4 regions of the Pseudomonas sp. SDO5532_S415 genome follow, and region 1 is predicted to be linked to each of the others. Evidence: predicted binding sites of a transcription regulator. Region 1 holds the regulator's gene; each other region holds the start of a gene.
The links. Region 1 encodes FliA, which starts transcription of late flagellar genes. Its sites were predicted from a motif close to CTAAAGTTTNNNNNNNNNNNGCCGNTAA; they were not measured.

Region 2: a site for FliA is predicted at 2,790-2,817, ahead of motA (flagellar motor stator protein MotA). Genes of this name have one in related genera too.
Region 3: a site for FliA is predicted at 2,900-2,927, ahead of flgM (flagellar biosynthesis anti-sigma factor FlgM). Genes of this name have one in related genera too.
Region 4: a site for FliA is predicted at 2,632-2,659, ahead of ACW9HW_RS05265 (flagellin N-terminal helical domain-containing protein). Genes of this name have one in related genera too.

The regions. Positions count from the first base shown of each region.
Region 1 covers NZ_JBSVWS010000037.1:2,256-7,498, reverse strand. Annotated here, with positions in the region: gene ACW9HW_RS11795 (chemotaxis protein CheA) at 1-719, opposite strand, end outside; gene ACW9HW_RS11790 (protein phosphatase CheZ) at 791-1,579, opposite strand; gene ACW9HW_RS11785 (chemotaxis response regulator CheY) at 1,599-1,970, opposite strand; gene fliA (RNA polymerase sigma factor FliA) at 2,137-2,877, opposite strand; gene fleN (flagellar synthesis regulator FleN) at 2,874-3,704, opposite strand; gene flhF (flagellar biosynthesis protein FlhF) at 3,821-5,146, opposite strand; gene flhA (flagellar biosynthesis protein FlhA) at 5,158-5,243, opposite strand, start outside.
Region 2 covers NZ_JBSVWS010000036.1:31,433-36,675, forward strand. Annotated here, with positions in the region: gene rsgA (small ribosomal subunit biogenesis GTPase RsgA) at 1-667, shown strand, start outside; gene motB (flagellar motor protein MotB) at 847-1,866, opposite strand; gene motA (flagellar motor stator protein MotA) at 1,870-2,721, opposite strand; gene ACW9HW_RS11750 (HDOD domain-containing protein) at 2,888-4,426, shown strand; gene ACW9HW_RS11755 (rhodanese-like domain-containing protein) at 4,469-5,243, shown strand, end outside.
Region 3 covers NZ_JBSVWS010000090.1:4,983-10,225, reverse strand. Annotated here, with positions in the region: gene cheR (protein-glutamate O-methyltransferase CheR) at 133-960, opposite strand; gene ACW9HW_RS18940 (chemotaxis protein CheV) at 1,007-1,939, opposite strand; gene flgA (flagellar basal body P-ring formation chaperone FlgA) at 2,023-2,784, shown strand; gene flgM (flagellar biosynthesis anti-sigma factor FlgM) at 2,963-3,289, shown strand; gene ACW9HW_RS18925 (flagella synthesis protein FlgN) at 3,338-3,805, shown strand; gene ACW9HW_RS18920 (flagellar brake protein) at 3,898-4,644, shown strand; gene ACW9HW_RS18915 (MFS transporter) at 4,709-5,243, opposite strand, start outside.
Region 4 covers NZ_JBSVWS010000009.1:67,810-73,052, reverse strand. Annotated here, with positions in the region: gene fliD (flagellar filament capping protein FliD) at 1-599, opposite strand, end outside; gene ACW9HW_RS05270 (flagellar protein FlaG) at 681-1,031, opposite strand; gene ACW9HW_RS05265 (flagellin N-terminal helical domain-containing protein) at 1,106-2,551, opposite strand; gene ACW9HW_RS05260 (ketoacyl-ACP synthase III) at 2,795-3,724, opposite strand; gene ACW9HW_RS05255 (flagellar hook-associated protein 3) at 4,038-5,243, opposite strand, start outside.

The sequences.
Region 1 (5,243 bases):
TCCGTAATATCGGAGCTGTCGCCAGCGGCTTTCGGAGCTTCCGGCGCGGCAGGCGCGGCAGGCGCCACCACCGCATCAACGGCAAACTGGCCTTTACCGTGCAACTGGTCGAGCAACGACTCGAACTCGGCATCGGTGATTTCGTCACTGGCAGCGCCGTCGCCGGCCGGTGCCGGAGCAGCCGCCGGCGCCTCGGCCTGTGCCTTCACGGCGTTCAGCGAGTCCAGCAGTTGTTCGAATTCATTGTCGGTAATATCGCCCGATTCGCTTTCAGCGACAGGCTCTTCAACCACGTCGGCAACGGGTGCCGGTGCGGCCTCGTCAGCCGTTTGCGGCTCGGCCAGACGGGCCAGGGCCGCGAGCAATTCAGGCGTGGCAGCCGTGATCGGGCTGCGCTCGCGGACTTCGCTGAACATGCTGTTCACCGCGTCCAGTGCTTCGAGAACCACGTCCATCAATTCCGAGTCGACGCGACGTTCGCCCTTGCGCAGGATGTCGAACACGTTTTCGGCGATGTGACAGCACTCCACCAGCTCGTTGAGCTGGAGGAAGCCGGCGCCCCCTTTTACAGTGTGAAAACCGCGAAAAATTGCATTGAGCAAGTCCGCATCATCCGGCCGGCTTTCCAGCTCGACCAGTTGCTCGGACAGTTGCTCTAGAATCTCGCCGGCCTCAACCAGGAAATCCTGAAGGATCTCTTCATCGGCGCCGAAGCTCATTAATGGTGTGCTCCTAACAGGTCTAAAAACCCAAAAAACCTAAAATTCCAAAACTCTAGAAAACTAAAATTCTAAAATCCCAGGCTGGATAGCAAATCGTCCACATCGTCCTGACCGGACACAACGTCTTCTCTTTTATCGGCATGAATCTGCGGACCTTCACCCTGAGAGAGATGTTTTTGTGGATCTTTTTCGGCAAGCATCGCTTCACGGTCATGTTCGATGCCCGCAAAGCGGTCCACCTGACTGGCCATGAGCACGAGCTTGAGCAGGTTGCTTTCAACTTCGGTGACCAGTTGGGTCACGCGCTTGATCACTTGACCGGTGAGGTCCTGGTAGTCCTGGGCAAGCAGGATGTCGTTGAGGTTGCTCGACACCGCGCGGCCGTCTTCGGCGCTGCGCGCCAGGAAACCGTCGACCCGCCGGGCCAGTTCGCGGAACTCTTCAGCCCCGACTTCGCGACGCATGAACCGTCCCCAGTCCGTGCTCAAGGCCTGGGCTTCATCGCTCAGGCGGTTGACCACCGGCGTGGCGCTTTCCACCAGGTCCATGGTGCGGTTGGCCGCGGCCTCGGTCAGCTTGACCACATAGGACAGGCGCTCGGTCGCATCCGTGATCTGTGACACTTCCTCGGCTTGCGGCATGTGCGGGTCAATCTGGAAATTGACGATCGCGCTATGCAGCTCGCGGGTGAGCTTGCCCACTTCCTGATACAGGCCGCGGTCACGGGTCTGGTTGAGCTCATGGATCAATTGCACAGCATCGCCGAACTTGCCCTTTTCAAGGCTCGCGACCAGTTCGACGGCGTGTTTTTTCAGGGTCGATTCAAAATCACCCTGCGAAGATTCGTTATGCCCCATAGCTCCCCCGTGGCGCAGTTCAACCGATGCGTTCGAAAATCTTCTCGATTTTTTCTTTCAACGCCTGGGCCGTGAAGGGTTTGACCACATAGCCGTTTACACCGGCCTGGGCCGCTTCGATGATCTGTTCGCGCTTGGCTTCAGCGGTCACCATCAGCACCGGCAGGTGCTTGAGCTTTTCATCGGCACGCACGTGGCGCAGCAGATCGATACCGGTCATGCCAGGCATGTTCCAGTCCGTTACCAGAAAGTCGATGCTCCCGCTGTTGAGTACCGGAATGGCGGTAATGCCATCGTCGGCCTCGACCGTGTTGGTGAACCCAAGGTCACGCAACAGGTTTTTTATGATCCGCCGCATCGTTGAGAAGTCATCAACGATGAGGATTTTCATGTTCTTGTCCAATTCGACCTCCAAGCAGACTAAAACGCGCCCAGCACCTGGACGCGCCATTTCAATCAATCTGGCAAAACACTTGATGACTGTCTGGAGTACAGCGGATCGAGACCGGCGCGGTTCATCACCCCACCAGCCACGTCGCAGTGCCCCCACACTGCCTTCAGCGCGCTCGCCACTCTCCCAAACGCCCCCGCAAACGGGCCGCGCACTGGCTGTGTAACTGGCTGACCCGAGATTCGCTGACCCCCAGGACCTCACCGATTTCCTTGAGATTCAGCTCTTCGTCGTAGTACAGCGCCAACACCAGTCGCTCACGCTCCGGCAAATTGGCAATCGCGTCCGCCAGCGCCGCCTGGAAGCGTTCATCTTCCAGATCGCGTGACGGTTCGAGATGAGCACTCGCGCCATCCTCGTGCAGCCCTTCGTGTTCGCCGTCCTGCAACAGATCGTCGAAGCTGAACAAGCGGCTGCCCAGGGTGTCGTTCAAAATCCCGTAGTAATCGTCGAGACTCAATTGGAGTTCGGCCGCAACTTCGTGATCTTTAGCGTCACGGCCTGTTTTAGCTTCAATCGAGCGAATGGCGTCGCTGACCATCCGGGTATTGCGGTGGACCGAACGTGGCGCCCAATCCCCCTTGCGTACTTCATCGAGCATGGCGCCGCGGATGCGGATGCCCGCGTACGTCTCGAAACTCGCGCCTTTGCTGGCGTCGTATTTGGTCGACACTTCAAGCAGGCCGATCATCCCGGCCTGGATCAGGTCTTCGACCTGGACGCTGGCCGGCAGACGCGCCAGCAGGTGGTAGGCAATGCGTTTGACCAGTGGCGCGTAACGCTCGATCAGCTCGTACTGCGCGTCCCGCGCCGACTTCTTGTAGAGGTTGTAACCGCTGGCTGTCATAGCACAGGTCCTGCCGTTTGTTGCACGAGGCGCTCGACGAAAAACTCCAGGTGCCCGCGCGGGTTGGCGGGCAGCGGCCATGTATCGACCTTCTGTGCGATGGCCTTGAACGCCAGCGAGCACTTGGAACGCGGGAACGCTTCGTAGACCGCACGCTGCTTCTGCACGGCCTTGCGCACGCTTTCGTCGTACGGCACGGCGCCAACGTATTGCAGGGCGACGTCGAGGAAGCGGTCGGTCACCTTGGTCAACTTGGCGAACAGGTTGCGGCCTTCCTGCGGGCTCTGCGCCATGTTGGCCAGGACGCGGAAGCGATTCATGCCGTAATCGCGGTTAAGCAATTTGATCAATGCGTAGGCGTCGGTGATCGAGGTCGGCTCGTCGCAGACCACCAGCAACACTTCCTGCGCGGCGCGCACAAAACTGACTACCGAGTCACCGATACCCGCAGCGGTGTCGATCACCAGTACGTCGAGATTGTCGCCGATGTCGCTGAACGCCTGGATCAGGCCGGCGTGTTGCGCCGGGCTCAAATGCACCATGCTCTGGGTGCCGGACGCGGCCGGAACGATGCGGATGCCGCCTGGCCCCTGCAACAGGACGTCGCGCAGCTCGCAGCGGCCTTCGATCACGTCGGCCAGGGTACGTTTGGGTGTCAGGCCCAGCAGAACGTCGACGTTCGCCAGCCCCAGATCGGCGTCCAGCAGCATGACGCGCCGGCCAAGCTCAGCCAAAGCCAGGGACAAGTTCACTGACACGTTAGTTTTCCCGACGCCACCTTTGCCGCCGGTCACCGCGATCACCTGTACGGGATGCATGCTGCCCATGTTATTTCTTTACCTTGTCTTGCATAGACGGAGGCCACATTACTGGCTGCGCGTTCGCAACTGGAACAATGCATGGCAGACCATCGATGTAGGTACAAAAACGATTCATTGTCACCTCAGCCTACCTGCTTGGTCGGGCTGTGGTAGATATCAGCGAACATGTCAGCCATGGCTTCTTCGCTGGGCTCTTCCTGCATTTGCACGCTAACGGCGCGACTGACCAGTTGATGACGACGCGGCAGATGCAAATCATCCGGAATCCGCGGGCCATCGGTCAGGTACGCCACCGGCAACTCATGGCTGATGGCAAGGCTCAACACCTCGCCCAGACTCGCCGTTTCATCCAGTTTAGTCAGGATGCAGCCAGCGAGCCCGCAGCGCTTGTAACTGTGATAAGCGGCGGTTAGAACCTGTTTCTGGCTGGTGGTTGCCAGGACCAGGTAATTTTTTGACTTGATGCCACGCCCGGCCAGGCTTTCAAGCTGCATGCGCAGCGCCGGATCGCTGGCTTGCAGGCCGGCGGTATCGATCAGCACGACGCGTTTGCGCAACAGTGGATCCAGCGCCTGCACCAGCGATTGCCCCGGATCGACGTGAGTTACCGACACGTTGAGAATCCGGCCCAGGGTCTTGAGTTGCTCCTGGGCACCAATACGATAGCTGTCCATGCTCACCAGCGCGATGTTTTGCGCGCCGTATTTGAGCACGTAACGGGCAGCCAGCTTGGCCAGGGTGGTGGTCTTGCCCATGCCGGCAGGGCCGACCATGGCAATCACACCGCCCTCTTCCAGCGGTTCGACTTCCGGCGTGGCAATCATCCGCGCCAAGTGCGCCAGCAACATGCGCCAGGCCTGGCGAGGTTCTTCGATATCGGTGATCAGCGCCAGCAAGTCCCGCGACAACGGGCCGGACAGGCCGATGCGCTGCAAGCGGCGCCAGAGGTTAGCCTGGTCCGGGCGGCTGCCTTGCAGCTGATTCCACGCCAAAGAGCCAAGTTGTACTTCAAGCAATTCGCGCAGACCGTTGAGTTCGAAGCGCATCGAGTCGAATACCCGCTGATCGACCGCAGGCGCAGCAGCAGGTGCCGGCGCCGGGCGACGGGGCTCGGCGTAAGTGGGTTCGATCAGTGGCTCGGCGGCCGTGAGCGGCAGGCCGGCGAACAACTGGCGATTGGTGGCGTTATCGCTCTCGCCCTCGCTGCGCAGGCTCAATTCGGCCTGGGCGGTGACGATCCGCGATTGCGTCTTGCGCAGCTCGTCTTCAAGTTCCATGTTCGGAACACGCGGTGCCAGCGCCGACAGCTTGTAATCCAGGGCAGCCGTCAGCTCGACACCACCGGCGATGCGGCGGTTGCCAATGATGGCGGCATCGGCGCCCAGCTCATCACGAACCAGTTTCATGGCCTGACGCATATCGGCGGCGAAAAAACGCTTAACTTGCATAACCCACTACCTCAGCCGTTGGGCCCTACTGTCGCAACGATGGTCACTTGCTTGTTGTCAGGAATTTCCTGGTAAGCCAGAACGTGCAAACCCGGCA
Region 2 (5,243 bases), on a different contig from region 1:
AGCAGCCAACGTCGACATGATCGTCATCGTTTTCGCGCCATTGCCTGAGCCACACGCCAACCTGATCGACCGCTACCTTGTCGCCGCCGAGCACGCGGGAATCAAGCCGTTGCTGCTGCTGAACAAGTTCGACCTGATCGACGAGCATAACGCCCCGGCGCTGAATGCCTTGCTGGCGGTTTATCGCACGCTGGGTTATCCGGTGCTCGAAGTGTCGGCCCATCACGGCAACGGCATGGAGCAACTGCAGAAGCAACTGGACGGGCGCATCAGTGTGTTCGTCGGCCAGTCCGGCGTCGGCAAGTCATCGCTGGTCAACAGCCTGCTGCCGGAAGTCGAAACCCGTGTCGGGCCATTGTCCGAGCTGTCCGGCCAGGGCACTCACACCACCACTACCGCGCGGCTGTTCCACTTCCCCGGCGGCGGTGAGTTGATCGACTCCCCGGGCATTCGCGAGTTCGGCCTGGGCCACGTCAGCCGTGCCGACGTCGAAGCCGGCTTCATCGAGTTCAACGACCTGCTCGGCACCTGCCGCTTCCGCGACTGCAAGCACGACCGCGAGCCGGGTTGCGCGCTGCTCAAGGCTTTGGAAGATGGCCGTGTGCAACAACAACGGATGAACAGCTACCGCTCGATCATCGCCAGTTTGCCGGAAAACGGCTACTGAGCCGATTTCCGCAGACATGAAAAAGCCGCGAGATGTTCGCGGCTTTTTTTCGCCTGGGATTTTGTACTGACTCGCGCATTGCATTCGCGAGCAGGCTCGCTCCCACAAGGACAACACACGCCACTGTGGGAGCGAGCCTGCTCGCGAAGAAGGCGGGTCAGCTACCCCGACCTTCTAAATCAAGGCTTGGGCGTTTCAGCCGGTTTGGGGGCCGGGTCGTCAAACAGATTCAACCGTTCGCGAAGTTCGTGAGCCGGCAACGGCTCCTTATCCGCCGGCAACGCGTTCGGGTCGGCTGGTACTTCGCCCGGACCACCTTGCCCTTGCGTTGGCTCGGGAGCCGGTTCCGCACCTTGTGAACCTTCAATGGCACGCTGGGCTTTCTTGGTCAGCACCACGATGTCGATACGGCGGTTGACCGGGTTGAACGGATGTTCGCGATCAAACAAAGCCGACGAGGCATAACCGACCACCCGCGCCACTTGCTGATCCGGATAGCTGCCCGCGACCAGCGCGCGGCGAGCGGCGTTGGCTCGGTTGGCCGATAGCTCCCAGTTACCGAAATCACCCTGGCCGCTGTACGGCTTGGCGTCGGTGTGGCCGCTGATGCTGATCTTGTTCGGCACCGCCTTGATGGTGTCGGCCATGGCCAGCAGGATGTCTTCGAAATACGGCTTCAGGCGGGCACTGCCGGAGTCGAACATCGGCCGGTTCTCGGCATCCACGATCTGGATGCGCAGCCCGTCCGTGGTGATCTCGAACATGATCTGGTCTTTGAACTTCTGCAGCTGCGGATTCTCTTCGACCTTGTTCTGCAATTCTTGCAGCAATAACTCGAGGCGTTCCTTCTCCACCATCTCGGCCATGCCTTCGACCTGTTCGGCGTCGACAGTCACTTTGTCCGGCTGCGGCTGGGACTTCACCTCGGGGTTGAGGGTGTTTTCCGGTGCCAACTCGGGTGTACCACCCAGGTCAATAATGTAGGGCGTGCCGCTTTCAGTGAAGCCGATCGGGTCCTTGAAGTAACCGGCGATGGCAAGCTTCTGCTCCGGTGTAGCGGTAGACAACAGCCACAACACCAGGAAGAACGCCATCATCGCCGTGGCAAAGTCGGCGAAGGCGATTTTCCAGGAGCCTCCGTGATGCCCGCCGGCGTAGCGTTTGACGCGCTTGATGATTATCGGCTGGTTATTTTCCATGACTTATCTGCCGCGAACCGCTTGTTCCAGCTCGGCGAAGCTAGGGCGGTGCGCCGGGTACAGAACCTTGCGCCCGAACTCTACCGCCAGCGATGGCGGCATGCCGGAAGCCGAAGCGACCAGCGAGGCCTTGATGGCTTCGTAGACGTTCAATTCTTCCTTGGCATCGTGACCCAGGGCATGCGCCAGGGGACCGAAGAAACCGTAGGCCGCGAGAATACCGAAGAAGGTACCGACCAGTGCCGCACCAACGTGCAGGCCAATCATTTTCTGGTCACTTTCACCCAGCGAAGCCATGGTCACCACGATACCCAGGACCGCCGCGACGATACCGAAACCCGGCATGGCGTCGGCAATGCCGTTCACTGCGTGGGACGGGTGGTCCAGATCTTCCTTGAGGCTGGCGAGCTCCATGTCGAACAGGTTTTCCAGTTCGTGGGGAGCCATGTTGCCGGAGGACATGATGCGCAGGTAATCGCAGACAAACGCTGTCATGCGCTCATCCTTGAGGACCGTAGGGTACTTGGCGAAGATCGGGCTGGCGGCGGGATCTTCGATATCGCCTTCGATCGCCATCATGCCTTCGCGGCGACTCTTGTTGAGGATCTCGTAGATCAGCCCCAGCACTTCCAGATAGAAAGCGTGAGTGAAACGCGAACTGAACATTCCCAAGGCTTTCTTGAGAACGTGCATCGCCATGTGCCCCGGGTTGGCCTGGAGGAATGCACCGAGGGCCGCACCACCGATAATCATCACTTCGAAGGGCTGGATCAGGGCGGCGATTTTGCCGTGGGAGAGCACGTATCCGCCGAGCACGCTCGCGAATACGACGATGATGCCGATTATTTTAGCCATAGGTAGGAGAGCACTTACTGAGTCGGGTTCAAGGTCATATTCGGAAGTTAAAAAATCTCTTCTTCTACTTATCGGCAAAACTGCGCCAGACTATAGCCAGTTCAGGCGAAAAGCCAATTTGACCCACTCCGGGCCCAGGTAATGTTGACGATGATCGCCTCCAGACATGGCTAACGAAACGAACGTCCCGCCTGCAAAACCGACCACGCTCGAAGGCTGGGTCAAGCTTCTCGATGGCGTGCGCCTGCCGGTTCCGCTAGACAGTCACGACCTTGTCTGCCGGGCGATCCGCGACAGTCGCAGCTCGCTGCGCGACATCGCCGAATTGATGCAGGGCAGCCCGGCCCTGGCCTTGAGTGTCATTCGTCATGCCAATCGCCACACCCATGGCAGCATGACCGAGCCTGCGGAAAACCTTGAAGTCGCGATCAATCGCCTCGGCCTCAAGCGCACCGAAGAACTGCTCGAGCGCTTGCCCGCAGAGCCCATGGCCGAGATTCCGAAAGCCCTGCGTCAGCTGCAGATGATCAGCCTGCACGCCACACAACAGGCCAACGGTTTTTTTGCCAGCCGCCTGGCGCGACTATGGCAGGACATCCATTGGGGCAGCCTGCTGTTTCTGTCGCCACTGTGGCCATTGGCGCTGACGCATCCGCAATTACTCGAAGAATGGGAGCTGCGGGTCATCCACAAACGCGAGTCGGCGCGCAAAGTCGAGAAGCAACTGTTTGGCACGCGCCTGCTGGAAATCGGCCTGGCCCTCGTAGATATCTGGCGCCTGCCGATCTGGGTACAGCAAGGCTATCGGCTGCTGCTCACCGAGCAGCGGGAACTGGTGAAAGTCCTGCGCATTGCCCGCGACAACGAGCATCCCTTGCGCCAGCAGAACCGTCTCGACGACGACCCGACCCTGCGCCGCTGGCTCAATCAACCGGCCAACACGGTGCTGCTGGCCAACGGTCTGGCGCTCTCGGCACAACAGGCCTGGGACAGCCCGCACAGTGAACGATGGCAGTACCTGACCAGCCTTTACCTGCAAATGCCGATGGGCGAAGTCCAACAGCAATTGCATCAGCAGGCGGCCAATAGTGCACGCCACCACGCCATGCCCGACCTCTGGCACCCCGCCGTTGCGCTGATCTGGCCGTTGGGCACGAAACGTGTCCACGCCGGGCTGCTGCCAGCACCGGCACCCACCGCCGAAGACCTGGTGAAGTGGCGCAAACAATGTGCCGAACTGCTGGCCGAGCCGAGTCGCTTTACCAACGCCATGCACTTGACCACTTCCGCCCGTGACGCTTTGGTCGCAAGCGGTATGCGCCGGGTGATGATCCTGATGGCCGACCGCACCCATGCCAATCTTCGGGTTCACCAGACTGCCGGGTTGCCGAAGGAAGTTGCCGGCATGAATTTCGCCGTCAGCCAGAGCACCGTGCTGCAGCGCTTGCTCGCGCAGCAGGCCCAGGTGCGCCTGACACCGGACAACAACGCGCAGTTTTCCGCCCTGCTGCCCAATAGCCTGCGTTCGCAGTTCAGCGGCGAACATCTGCTGCTGCGCTCGCTTGTCAACAATGGCCGGGTGATCATGATTGTCGTGGCGGATCAGGGCGGCGGGCCGTTTTCGGAGATCACCGTGCAAGCCTTCGGCAAAACCGCACAGTGCATCGAAAAAGCGCTGCACAGCTTTAGTCAGCGCGGCAAATGACGCTGCGTTACAATCCTCCCTTTTGTGCTCTGGAGACCTCACATGTCTGACTTCTCTGGCTTGCCGCTGGTGATCGAACCGAGCGACTTGCTCCCTCGCCTCGACGCCCGCGAACTGATCCTGGTGGACCTGACCAGCAGTGCCCGCTACGCCGAAGGGCATATTCCCGGCGCACGGTTCGTCGACCCGAAACGCACGCAACTCGGTCAGGCGCCAGCACCGGGACTGATGCCGCCGCAAGCGGCACTCGAAGCCTTGTTCGGTGAGCTGGGACACAACCCCGACGCGGTCTACGTGGTTTATGACGATGAAGGCGGTGGTTGGGCCGGGCGTTTTATCTGGCTCCTGGATGTCATCGGCCACAGCAAGTACCACTATATTGACGGCGGCCTGACAGCCTGGCTGGCAGAAGGCATGCCCATGTCGATCCAGATCCCGGCTGCCGTTGGTGGGCCGGTTGCGTTGACCCTGCACGACGAGCCGACCGCCACCCGTGAGTACCTGCAAAGCCGCCTGGGGGCTGCCGACCTGGCGATCTGGGACGCGCGCGGACCGCTGGAGTTCTCCGGCGAGAAAGTCCTGGCCGCCAAGGGCGGACACATCCCCGGCGCCGTGAACTTCGAATGGACTGCCGGCATGGATCGGTCACGCAACCTGCGCATCCGCACCGATATGCCGCAAATCCTCGAACAACTCGGGATCAGCAAAGACAAAGAAGTGATCACCCACTGCCAGACTCACCATCGCTCTGGCTTCACCTATCTGGTGGCCAAGTCCCTCGGTTATCCGCGGGTCAAAGGCTACGCCGGCTCCTGGG
Region 3 (5,243 bases), on a different contig from region 1:
GATGCCGCTTTTCTGCCGCTTTACTCGACCGAGAGAACACCGCATCCCCTGTGGTAGCGGTGGAGCCGACTTCATCAGGCAAACAAAAACGGGAGCCCCTGAGGACTCCCGTTTTTTGATACCACCAACCGATCACTTCGCCTGGTAAATAATCCCCGGACTGCACTGGACCATCTGGTAATGATCCGGCAATCCGTTCAGGGCTTCGGAAGCACCCAGGAACAGATAGCCACCCGGCTTCAACGTACTGTGAATGCGCAACAGGATGTCCTTCTTCACTTCGGCAGAGAAGTAGATCAACACGTTGCGGCAGAACACGATGTCGAACTTGCCGAGGCTCGCGTAGCTATCCAGCAGGTTGAAGGAGCGGAATTCCACCCGGCTCTTGATCGGCGCCTTGATGGCCCAGCGTCCCGGCCCTTTCGGGTCGAAATAACGCTGCAGCCGCTCGGGCGACAGTCCGCGACCGATAGCCAGGCTGTCGTATTCGCCGGTCTTGCAGTTGGTCAGCATGGTGCCGGACAGATCGGTGGCCACGATCTGCACTCCCATCTTCAATTGCCCGACATTGGTCCGCTCGAACTCGTCGATGGACATCGACAGCGAGTACGGTTCCTGACCCGACGAGCACGCCGCCGACCAGATCCGCAGGCGCTGGCCGGGACTGGCCTTGATCGCTTCAGGCAGTACCTTGTTCTTCAAGACTTCAAACGGATAGGTGTCACGAAACCACAAGGTTTCGTTGGTCGTCATCGCGTCCACCACCATCTCGCGCAACCCGCTGCGCGGCTGGGTCTGGATGCGTTGGACCAACTCACCCAGGGACTTGATGCCTTGCTGCTCCATCAGTTTGTTGAGACGGCTCGAGACCAGATACTGCTTGTTTTCACCGAGCAAAATGCCACAGGCTTTTTCCAGGAATACCCGGAACTGTTCGAAATCCAAATTACCCGTAGACAATGCTGCCGCCTCTTAAATCGTGTTGACTGCCAGGGGCCGGACGCCCCTAGCTGATGTCTGCTGCTTTGATCCGGTCGACTACCCGGGATGCCAGGTCATCAGGACGGAATTTGGCCAGGAAGTCATCGGCACCGACTTTCTTGACCATCGCCTGATTGAACACGCCCGACAACGAAGTATGCAGGATGATATGAAGCTTTTGCATGCGAGGGTCGTTGCGGATCTCGGCCGTCAGCGTGTACCCGTCCATCTCCGGCATTTCGATGTCGGAGATCATCATCAGGAACTCTTCTTCCGGCTTCTTGCCCTCGTCGACCAGTTTGCGCAGGTAATCCAGCGCTTGCCGGCCGTCGTTCAACGCCACCACTTCGACACCGACCGTTTGCAGGCAGCGCGTAACCTGCTTGCGCGCCACCGACGAATCATCGACCGTCAGCACACGCAACGAGAGCGCCTTGTGCTGGGTTTCGACATCGACCACGCCGACGGAAATCGCTTCCGGCGTCGGCGCCACTTCCGCCAGCACCTTTTCGACGTCGATGATTTCAACCAACTGATTGTCGACCCGCGTCACCGCCGTCAGGTAGTGATCGCGACCGGTGCCCTTGGGTGGCGGATGAATCTCCTCCCAGTTCATGTTGACGATGCGTTCCACCGAGCGCACCAGGAATCCCTGGGTCTTGGTGTTGTACTCCGTGATGATCACGAAGGGATTGTTCTTGTCCTTCAAAGCACCGGAGCCGGTCGCCATTGCCAGATCAAGGATCGGAATGGTCGCCCCCCGGATATTCGCCACGCCGCACACGACAGGACTGGACTTGGGCATCAGCGTCAGCTGGGGGCATTGCAACACCTCCCGAACCTTGAACACGTTGATCCCATACAGCTGCTGGCCGTCGAGACGGAACAACAACAGCTCAAGGCGATTCTGCCCCACCAGTTGCGTGCGCTGGTTCACCGAATCCATTACACCAGCCATGCCCAGACTCCTACACCAACGCTAAGTGTTGTTGCGACGCACATTCATCTCTAAACGGCACGGCGCTTGCTTTTTATCTTTGTATGAACACAGAACCGACATTTTTCCGACGCCCTACCATACCCCACCGCAAACTCCTCGGTGCGTTGGCGGCTTTGTGCCTGTTCAACGTTGGCAGCCCTGCCCTTGCTGACGCGGTTACCTTGCCTGACATGCTTATCGGCGTCACCCAGGGCTTTCTTGAATTCACCGTAGAAGACTATCTGGCCACCAGTCAAACGGAAGGTCGCTACGAAATCCAGGTCAACCAGCTCGATCCGCGTATGCGCATGCCGATGTGCGACAAGGAATTGACAGCCTCACTGGAGAGTCCGGCCAAGCCGCTGGGCCGGGTCACGGTCAAGGTTCGCTGCGAAGGAACATCCCCCTGGACGGTCTTCGTACCCGCTCAAGTACGGCTGTTTCGCGACGTCGTGACCACCTCGCGACCACTGCGGCGCGCCGGCATTGTCGAGCCTGAAGATGTGATCCTGCGCGAGCGGGATATCAGTGTGATCAACCAGGGCTACCTGACCTCCGTGGACCAGGCGATCGGACAACGACTTACCCGACCAATGGTCACCGATCAGGTCATTACCCTGGTCCATCTCGAACAGGCGGAAGTCATCCGCAAGGGCGATCAGGTGGTGATCACCGCCCGTAGCGGTACGCTCAGCGTGCGAATGCCCGGCGAAGCGCTGTCCAATGGCGGCATGAGCGAACAGATTCGAGTGAAAAACCTCAATTCCCAGCGAGTCATCAAGGCGCAAGTCATCGCGCCGGGCCAGGTGGAGGTTTCCATGTAGGCGGCCATGCAGAGCTCTGTGTTACGTGAAGATGTGGCGCTGGCCATGGCTGTTCCCTAAACTGTGTCCCATGAAGGGCAAGCGCTGACGCGCGCAAGCTCATTGATAAATGGGCCTAAAGTTTTTCAGGGAATGGCCGAAAACATGGCAAGCGTCCAAATTCCCAGAGGTTTTTATCATGGTCATCGATTTCAGCCGTTTGAATAGTTCCTCGTCATTGACGGGCAGTACACGTACCAGCGCCGCCAAGGAAACCGCCGAAACCGGTAAATCCGCACCGCTGACTACCCAGGCCGAACAGGCCGGTACCGCTACAGTCGGGGAATCGGTACATCTCAGCAATGAGGCTCAACAGTTGCAGAAGATCACTGATACGCTGCGCGATCAGCCTGTCGTCGACAAAGCCCGCGTGGCCGAGTTGAAAGCAGCGATTGCCGATGGCAGCTATAAAGTCGATAGCAACCGTGTAGCCAGCAAACTGCTCAATTTCGAAGCCCAGCGCTAGGCCTCGGCCGGCGCCAGGCTTTTGGACGCTTAAAACCCAAGGCCAGCCATGCACGACACGAATCTACTGCAACTGATCACCGACGATTTTGCTCCAGCGCAACAATTGCTGGAGTTACTGCGTACCGAGTCCCTCGCCTTGCATGGTCGCGACATGTACCTGCTCGAAGATATTCTGGCGCAGAAGCAAGCCTTGATCATTTTGCTTGAACAGCATGGCCGCAAGCGCAGCGAAATCCTCGCCAGTCTCAACCTGCCAACCAACCGCAGCGGTCTGGAGCAACTGGCCAGCCAGTCGAGCGTGGGTGAAGCGCTGCTGGCACAAAGCGATGTGCTGACCGACCTTTTGACTCAATGCCAGGCTGCCAATGCCAACAACGGCCAGTCGATTCTGGTGCAGCAGGCCGCCACGGCCACTCAGCTGAAAATCCTCACCGGCGGCGAACCTCCAGCGCTCTATGACGCCAGCGGAACATTTTCCAAGCTTGTGAAACCGCGCCCGCTCAGTCAGGCTTGAGCCCGTCGATGAGCACGCTCTATCAAGACGCGAAACATGCTGGCAAAATGCTGGCTAGCCGTAGTCAAAATTTGTCTGGAGATTGATTAACCGTGTCCAATGCCTTAAATGCGGACGATGCTCCGCAGCCACCCAAGGTGCTCAGCACGCCTCTGGAAATCTCCGGCAACCTTCGCCAACTGCAAGAAAGCCATGACCCGCTGATCATCACGTTCCATGAGCGCACCCAGCGCTTCCAGAGCTACCTGGTGGACATTGATCGCGACAGCAACATGATTGCCCTGGACGAAATGATCCCCCGTGACGGCGAACGCTTCCTGCTGGCCGGCGAGCCGTTCAAGGTTGAAGGCTTCCATGACGGCGTGCGCATTGCGTGGGAAAGCAATGGTCCACTGACCATCGATGAATCCGGTGGCAGTCGTTGCTACCGTGGCACGCTGCCCGACGAAGTGGTCTACCACCAGCGCCGCAATGCGTTCCGTGCGGCATTGAAGCTGGCTCAACTGGTCGACGTCGACCTGGATGGCGAGAAACTCAAGGCGCCGATCAGCGGCAAGTTGCTGGACATCTCGGCCACCGGTTGCAAATTGCGCTTCGCCGGCGATATCACTGGCAGCCTGCAGCTGGGCCAGGTCTATGATCGCTTCATGGCCGCCCTGCCCTTCGGCAAGATGACCGCGCCAGTCGAACTGCGCTACCTGCACTTCGAGGAAAAGATCTCCACCACTTTCGCCGGTGTACGCTTCCACAACATGAGCGGGCTGGTGCAGCGGCAGGTCGAGCGGTTCGTCTACCAGCTGCAACGCGAAGCGCGGCGCTTCGACAAAGACGACCTCTGATATAACGCGCCAACAAAAACGGGCAGCCCCTTGCGGTGACTGCCCGTTTTTTTATGCTTGAGTGTTACGGCCTGGCTTCAGTGAAACTTTGCTCCCGACCCGAATCCGGTTCTTCTGGAGGCGTATCGGTCTGCGGCTCCGGCTCGGCAGGCGGACTCTGCATCTGATCCTGAACCACCTGCTCATCGACCCGCGGATCAAGGCAAGCCACCAGGGGTGAACTCGACATACTGTCCGGCATGGCCACGTGGTGCAGCGGCGCGTCGTCCACCTGATGCAGATTGGTGACGGCTTTCGGGCGAATTCGCCACACCAGCACCAAGGCGAAGAAACTGAAGAAGGCATACAGCATCTGGCTGCCGAACAGCTTCATCAGCACCCCGGCCGCCAGCGGCCCGATGCTCGCCCCAACGCCATAAGTGACCAGCAGCATGGCCGTCAGAGACACCCGACGGTCGGCTTCGACATGGTCATTGGAAAATGCGACTGCCAGCGGATACAAGCAGAACTTCACCAGCGAACAGAGGAAGCCGGCAATGAACAGCACCTCCAGTGGCACCTGCTTCATGACCGCCAAAGGCAATGCGGCAAGTGCCAGA
Region 4 (5,243 bases), on a different contig from region 1:
CTGGAGCTACCGGACAGGGTCAGATCCGAACCGACGCCGGTGGTGGTCGAGGTCAGCACCATCCGAGAACCATTGGCATCGGTCAGGATGTTGGCACTCAACCCCTTATTGGCATACTGAGAGTTGATCGAGTCCCGCACCTGCTGCAAGGTCGCCCCCGCAGGAACGCTGACGTCAAAGGTGTCGGAGCCCTGCTTGATGGTCAGCGTGCTGGGTACGGAACCCGCGTTGACCACCGAAGAAGCGCCACCGGCAAAGACCTTGGTCGAGATTTTCGACGCGGTCGCCAACTGGGTGACCAGCAACGAAAAACTGCCTGCAGCCGCGCCGGCTCCAGTGGTCACGGTGGCGACTTTTTCGTCAGAGGACGAGCCGCTCAGGCCACTGAAACTGGAGGCTGTCTTCATGTTATCCAGCGCACCACGGAAGGCATCCAGCGCCGCCTGGATTTTGCCGATAGACGACAGCGAGGTGGTTGCTTTCAGCGTCTGGTTGTTGATCTGCGTCTGTTTCGGCGCCCTTTCGGAATCGACCAAAGACTTCACGATCGACTGGGTATCGATGTTCGAACCAATACCGCTAACCGTTGTACCCGCCATCATCTCTCTCCTTATCCAGTGGCTGCCGACTTCTTGACTAAGTGCGTCTTAATCGGTGACAGCAACAAAATTCATGCCAGTTCAGACTTTGTCGTCAAACAACAAACTACTGGCGTCCGACAGGCTTTGCGCCAGTTTCAACGCGGTTTCCGAAGGGATCTGGCGAATCACGTCACCGGTATCGGTGGCAATGACCTTGACCACGACCCGGCCGGTGGAATCATCAATCGAAAAATCCAGATTGCGCTGCGCAGCCTGGACAAACTCCTGAATATCGGTGACCGCTTTTTCCAGGTCGTCGCGCTTGGGCTCGGATTTCGAGACCGATACGACTTCGGCCCTGGACTGCTCCTGCTTGTCAGTGACATTCGGCGTCGCGCCCTGAGGGGCAACGGCGGGATAGGACTGGTTCAACTTGACGCTCATGTCCATGCCTGATCTCCTCATCATGAAAAAGACAAAAGGGCGCGTAAACGCGCCCTTCCGTCAGTCATCAAAGCGCAGGATTAACCCAGCAGCTTCAGTACAGCCGATGGCAGCTGGTTGGCCTGGGACAGGATCGCGGTGGAAGCCTGTTGTAGGGTTTGTTGCTTGGTCAGCTGAGCAGTTTCGGCCGCGAAGTCAACGTCCTGGATCACGCCACGAGCAGCAGTGGAGTTGTCCGAGATGCTGCGCAGATTCGACACGGTGCTGTCGAAACGGTTTTGTACCGCACCGAGGTCAGCACGCTGGGAGTCGATGTTGGCAATGGCCTGGGTGATCACGTCAACAGCGTTTTGCGCGTTGGTAGCAGTGGTCACATCAGTGTTGCTGACAACGGTTTTGGCCGAGCTGACGGTAGTACCGGCAGCCACGAACAGACCGGTAGCACCAGCGCCGTTCAGCGAGTAGCTGTTGGTGGAGTTCAGGGAAACAGCACCCGTCACTTGCAGAGCAGCGGCGGTAGCGGCAACACCGGCACCGAAGTTACCAGCACCATCTTTTGCAGCAACAGTGATACCAGCCTGTGCACTGGCGTCAGCGCCGGCGAAGATGATGTTCTCACCGGTGTCGGATTTGATTTCCAGGTTGTTGGTAGTGGCGTTGAAGTTAACGCTGATGCCCAGTTTGGCAGCGTTGGACTTCAGTTGGTCAGCCAGACCAGCGGTGTCGGTTACACCAACCAGGTTGACCGCAGTACCCGAACCTACCTGGATGGAGAAGTTCGCGGTGCCTGGAGCAGCACCGGTGATGGCTGCGGTGTTGACGCCGAATTTCACTTCAGTGCTGGCAGTAGCCGACAGGCCGCCGATAGCGCCGTTCATCTGAGCAGCGGTAGCTTTGGCCGACTGACCGGTAACGGTAGTGATAGTAGCGGTTTGGCCGCCACCGGTGATTGCGATTGCACCACCAGTCACACCGGCTGCGCTTGGCGCGATGGCCACGGATTTCAGCTGCTGGGAACCGATGTTGTTAGCCGATACGTCGCCCAGAGTCATGTTGATGGTCTGGTTGGCGTTGGCGCCGACTTGGAAAGCGGTAGTACCGAAAGAACCGTCCAGCAGGTTACGACCACCGAAAGTAGTGGTGGTAGCGATACGGGTCAGCTCGGAAGTCAGAGCTGCGTATTCAGCGTTGTTCGACTTACGGTCTTCAGCGCTTGGCGAGCCGTTCGCGGAAGCCAGAGCCAGGGTACGCATTTTCTGCAGGATGTTGGTGGATTCTTGCATCGCGCCTTCAGCAGTTTGCGCGATGGAGATACCGTCACCGGCGTTCTTGATGGCAGTCTGCAGGCCGTTGATCTGGCTGGTCAGACGGTTGGAAATTTGCAGGCCGGCCGCATCGTCTTTAGCGCTGTTGATACGCAGGCCGGAAGACAGACGTTGCATCGAAGTTTGCAGGGCGTCGGACGAGCGGGTCAGGTTCTTCTGAACGCTCAAAGATGCAATGTTAGTGTTTACAGTTAAAGCCATGACGAAATCCTCGTTGGATGGATACTGCGGCTTCCGGCCCTGACATCCGTCGGGTGTGGCCTAGAGAACCTACGTAATAGTTATCGTCGTGGTACTGGTTTGCTTGAGGGCTTTTTTTGAATTTTTTAGTGGCAGGGTGCCAGCCCTTTGTTTTCAAGGCCTTGGAGCCAGAAAATCGGCGCCAGAAAACGAAAAACGCCCGGAAGCTTGCGTTTCCGGGCGTTTTTTATTGCAAGGATTCGATCAGCCGCGATAAAGAATCGCCGATCCCCAAGACAGGCCTACACCGAAGCCACTGATGGCCACACGTGTCCACTTCGAATCGAACACATGGTTCTGCAACAGCAGCGGGATACTCGACGAGACCGTGTTACCGGTTTCGAGCATGTCCTTGACGAACTTCTCCGGCTCACCTTCTTCGAAGCGGCGCGCCACGGCATCGACAATGGCCGCGCTGCCCTGGTGAATGCAGAAGGCGTCGATATCGCTGGCCTGCAAGTGCGATTCGTCCAGCAGCTCATGCAAATGCGCCGGGACTTTGAGCAAGGCAAAGTTGAACACCTGGCGGCCGTTCATGAAGAACACCCCGTCGGTGACCTTCAGGTGCGGCGCGCCGGAACCGTCGGTGCCGAACTTCGATTTGCCCAGTTGCCAGATCGGGTCTTCACCCATCCAGGTTGCGGTCGCGGCATCGCCGAACAGCATGGTGGTGTTGCGGTCTTCCGGGTCGACGATCTTCGAATAAGGATCGGCGGTGATCAGCAGGCCGTTTTTCAGCCCCGCCGCTTCCATGAAGCCTTTGATCGCGTAGATGCCGTAGACATAACCGGAGCAGCCCAGGGAAATATCGAAAGCGGCGACATGGGTCGGCAGACCCAGCTTGTCCTGAACGATTGCGGCGGTGTGCGGCAAACCTTCTTCATCACCGTTCTGGGTGACGACGATCAGGCAGTCGATGGCTTCACGCTTGAGTTCGGGACTGGCGGCGAACAGCGCATTGGCTGCTTCGACACACAGGTCGGAAGTTTCCTGATCGGCATCCATGCGCGGCAAAAATGCCGAACCGATCTTGCCAAGGATGAAGGTTTCGTCCTTGTCGAACTTTGCACCCTGGGCGTAGTTATCAACCCCGGCTGTCGGCACGTAACTCGCTATATTTTTTATGCCAATCATTATGGCTTCCCAATAATAAACAGCTGAACATCGCCGCTCGCTGAATCGAGGGCGTCTACAGTCGGGGCCAGGCCCCCAGAAGAAGCAACGTCGGGACTCAAGGTATCACCTTGAACAACCCTCCCACCTTCACCGCCCGCAGACAGGATACAGTGAAGATGCGCGTTTTGACTGACGGGTCACTCAGAGATCGGTGCTTTATTTGATTTTGTGGCCAGGATCGCCCCCCGCCCTGCTTCACTTCATTCAAAAAAAAGGCAAAAAAAAGCCAGCCCCCTATTACAGGGACTGGCCGCGAGCGGTCAAGACCGACTCAAAGCTTGTTGAACAGGCTCAACTGGGAAACCTTGGCGAACGCCAGTTGCGCGGCCTGCAGCATGGTCTGCTGCAGTGTCAGGCGCGTCAGCACTTCCGCCGGGTCGATATCCCTGATACCACTCGATGTCGATTCGTTGATCAAGCCGGTACTCGTATTCTGATCTCGCTGCATGTCCATCACATTGCCCCGGGCACCGATCGCACCACGCGCCAGGTCGACCTGGTTCTTGGAGTTGTTCAGGTTGGCAATGGACGAAGCGACCGTGTCTTCCAGAAAACGTTGGGCAGCGGGATTGCCCTGGGTCGGCGCGTCGAGCGCCGTACGCAGCTGGCTGATGGTGTCGAGCACGTTCTGGGTCTGGTGGGTGTTGACCGCGATGTCGAACTGATCACCTGCCGCCGGAGTCGGGGGCGTGCCACCGAGGGTAAAGCTGACACCCGCCGCTGTCGCCACGCCAGCCACCACGGTCCCGGTGGTTACCGGCGTGCTGCCGCTGGTCAATGGACGGGCGTAGAGTTCGAAAGTACCGGGACCGGTGAACTTCAGAACCGCTCCGCCTTCGGGGAAAAAGCTCTGGTAGTCGGCGGCGTTGGTCACCGCCGTCTGGCTGATGATCGCCGTCGAGGTGTTGCTCGGGGCGCGGTTGCTGACGAAGCTGTCGGGCTTGGCCGTGAGCTGGAAGCTGTGACCGGCGATCACCGCGTCGGCACTGGCGGAGTCAGCTGGGTTGTCGCCCGGCTGGAAGGTGATATCCAGCTTGAACGTCACGCCACGGAAGTTGATATCGGAACCGCCCTTGGCATTCGGGTCGAACTTGCCAGACTGCGTCGATTCAGCCGTCACGTCATTGCCCAGCGCATCAGTGATCACATACTGGGTGCTGCTGGTGAACGACAGGGTGTAAGGCTGGCCCTGGCGGAAGCTCGCATCAAAGGCCGGACCGGAGTTGACCAGCCCGGGCGACAAGGCCACACGCCCGTCATCCACCGCCGGCGCAGTCATGGTGGTCGAACTGCGGGCCGCGTTGATCGCCTGCTGGAACACCTCCCAACCGGTATCGTTCAAGCCCAGCGACATCGAGTCACCGATCTTCAACTCCAGTTGGGTCTGGTCACCCTGATAACTGTAGGTGCCGTCGCTGTTGCGCACAAAAGGCTGGGTGTTGTTACTGGCACCGGAGAAGATGTACTTGCCGTTGGC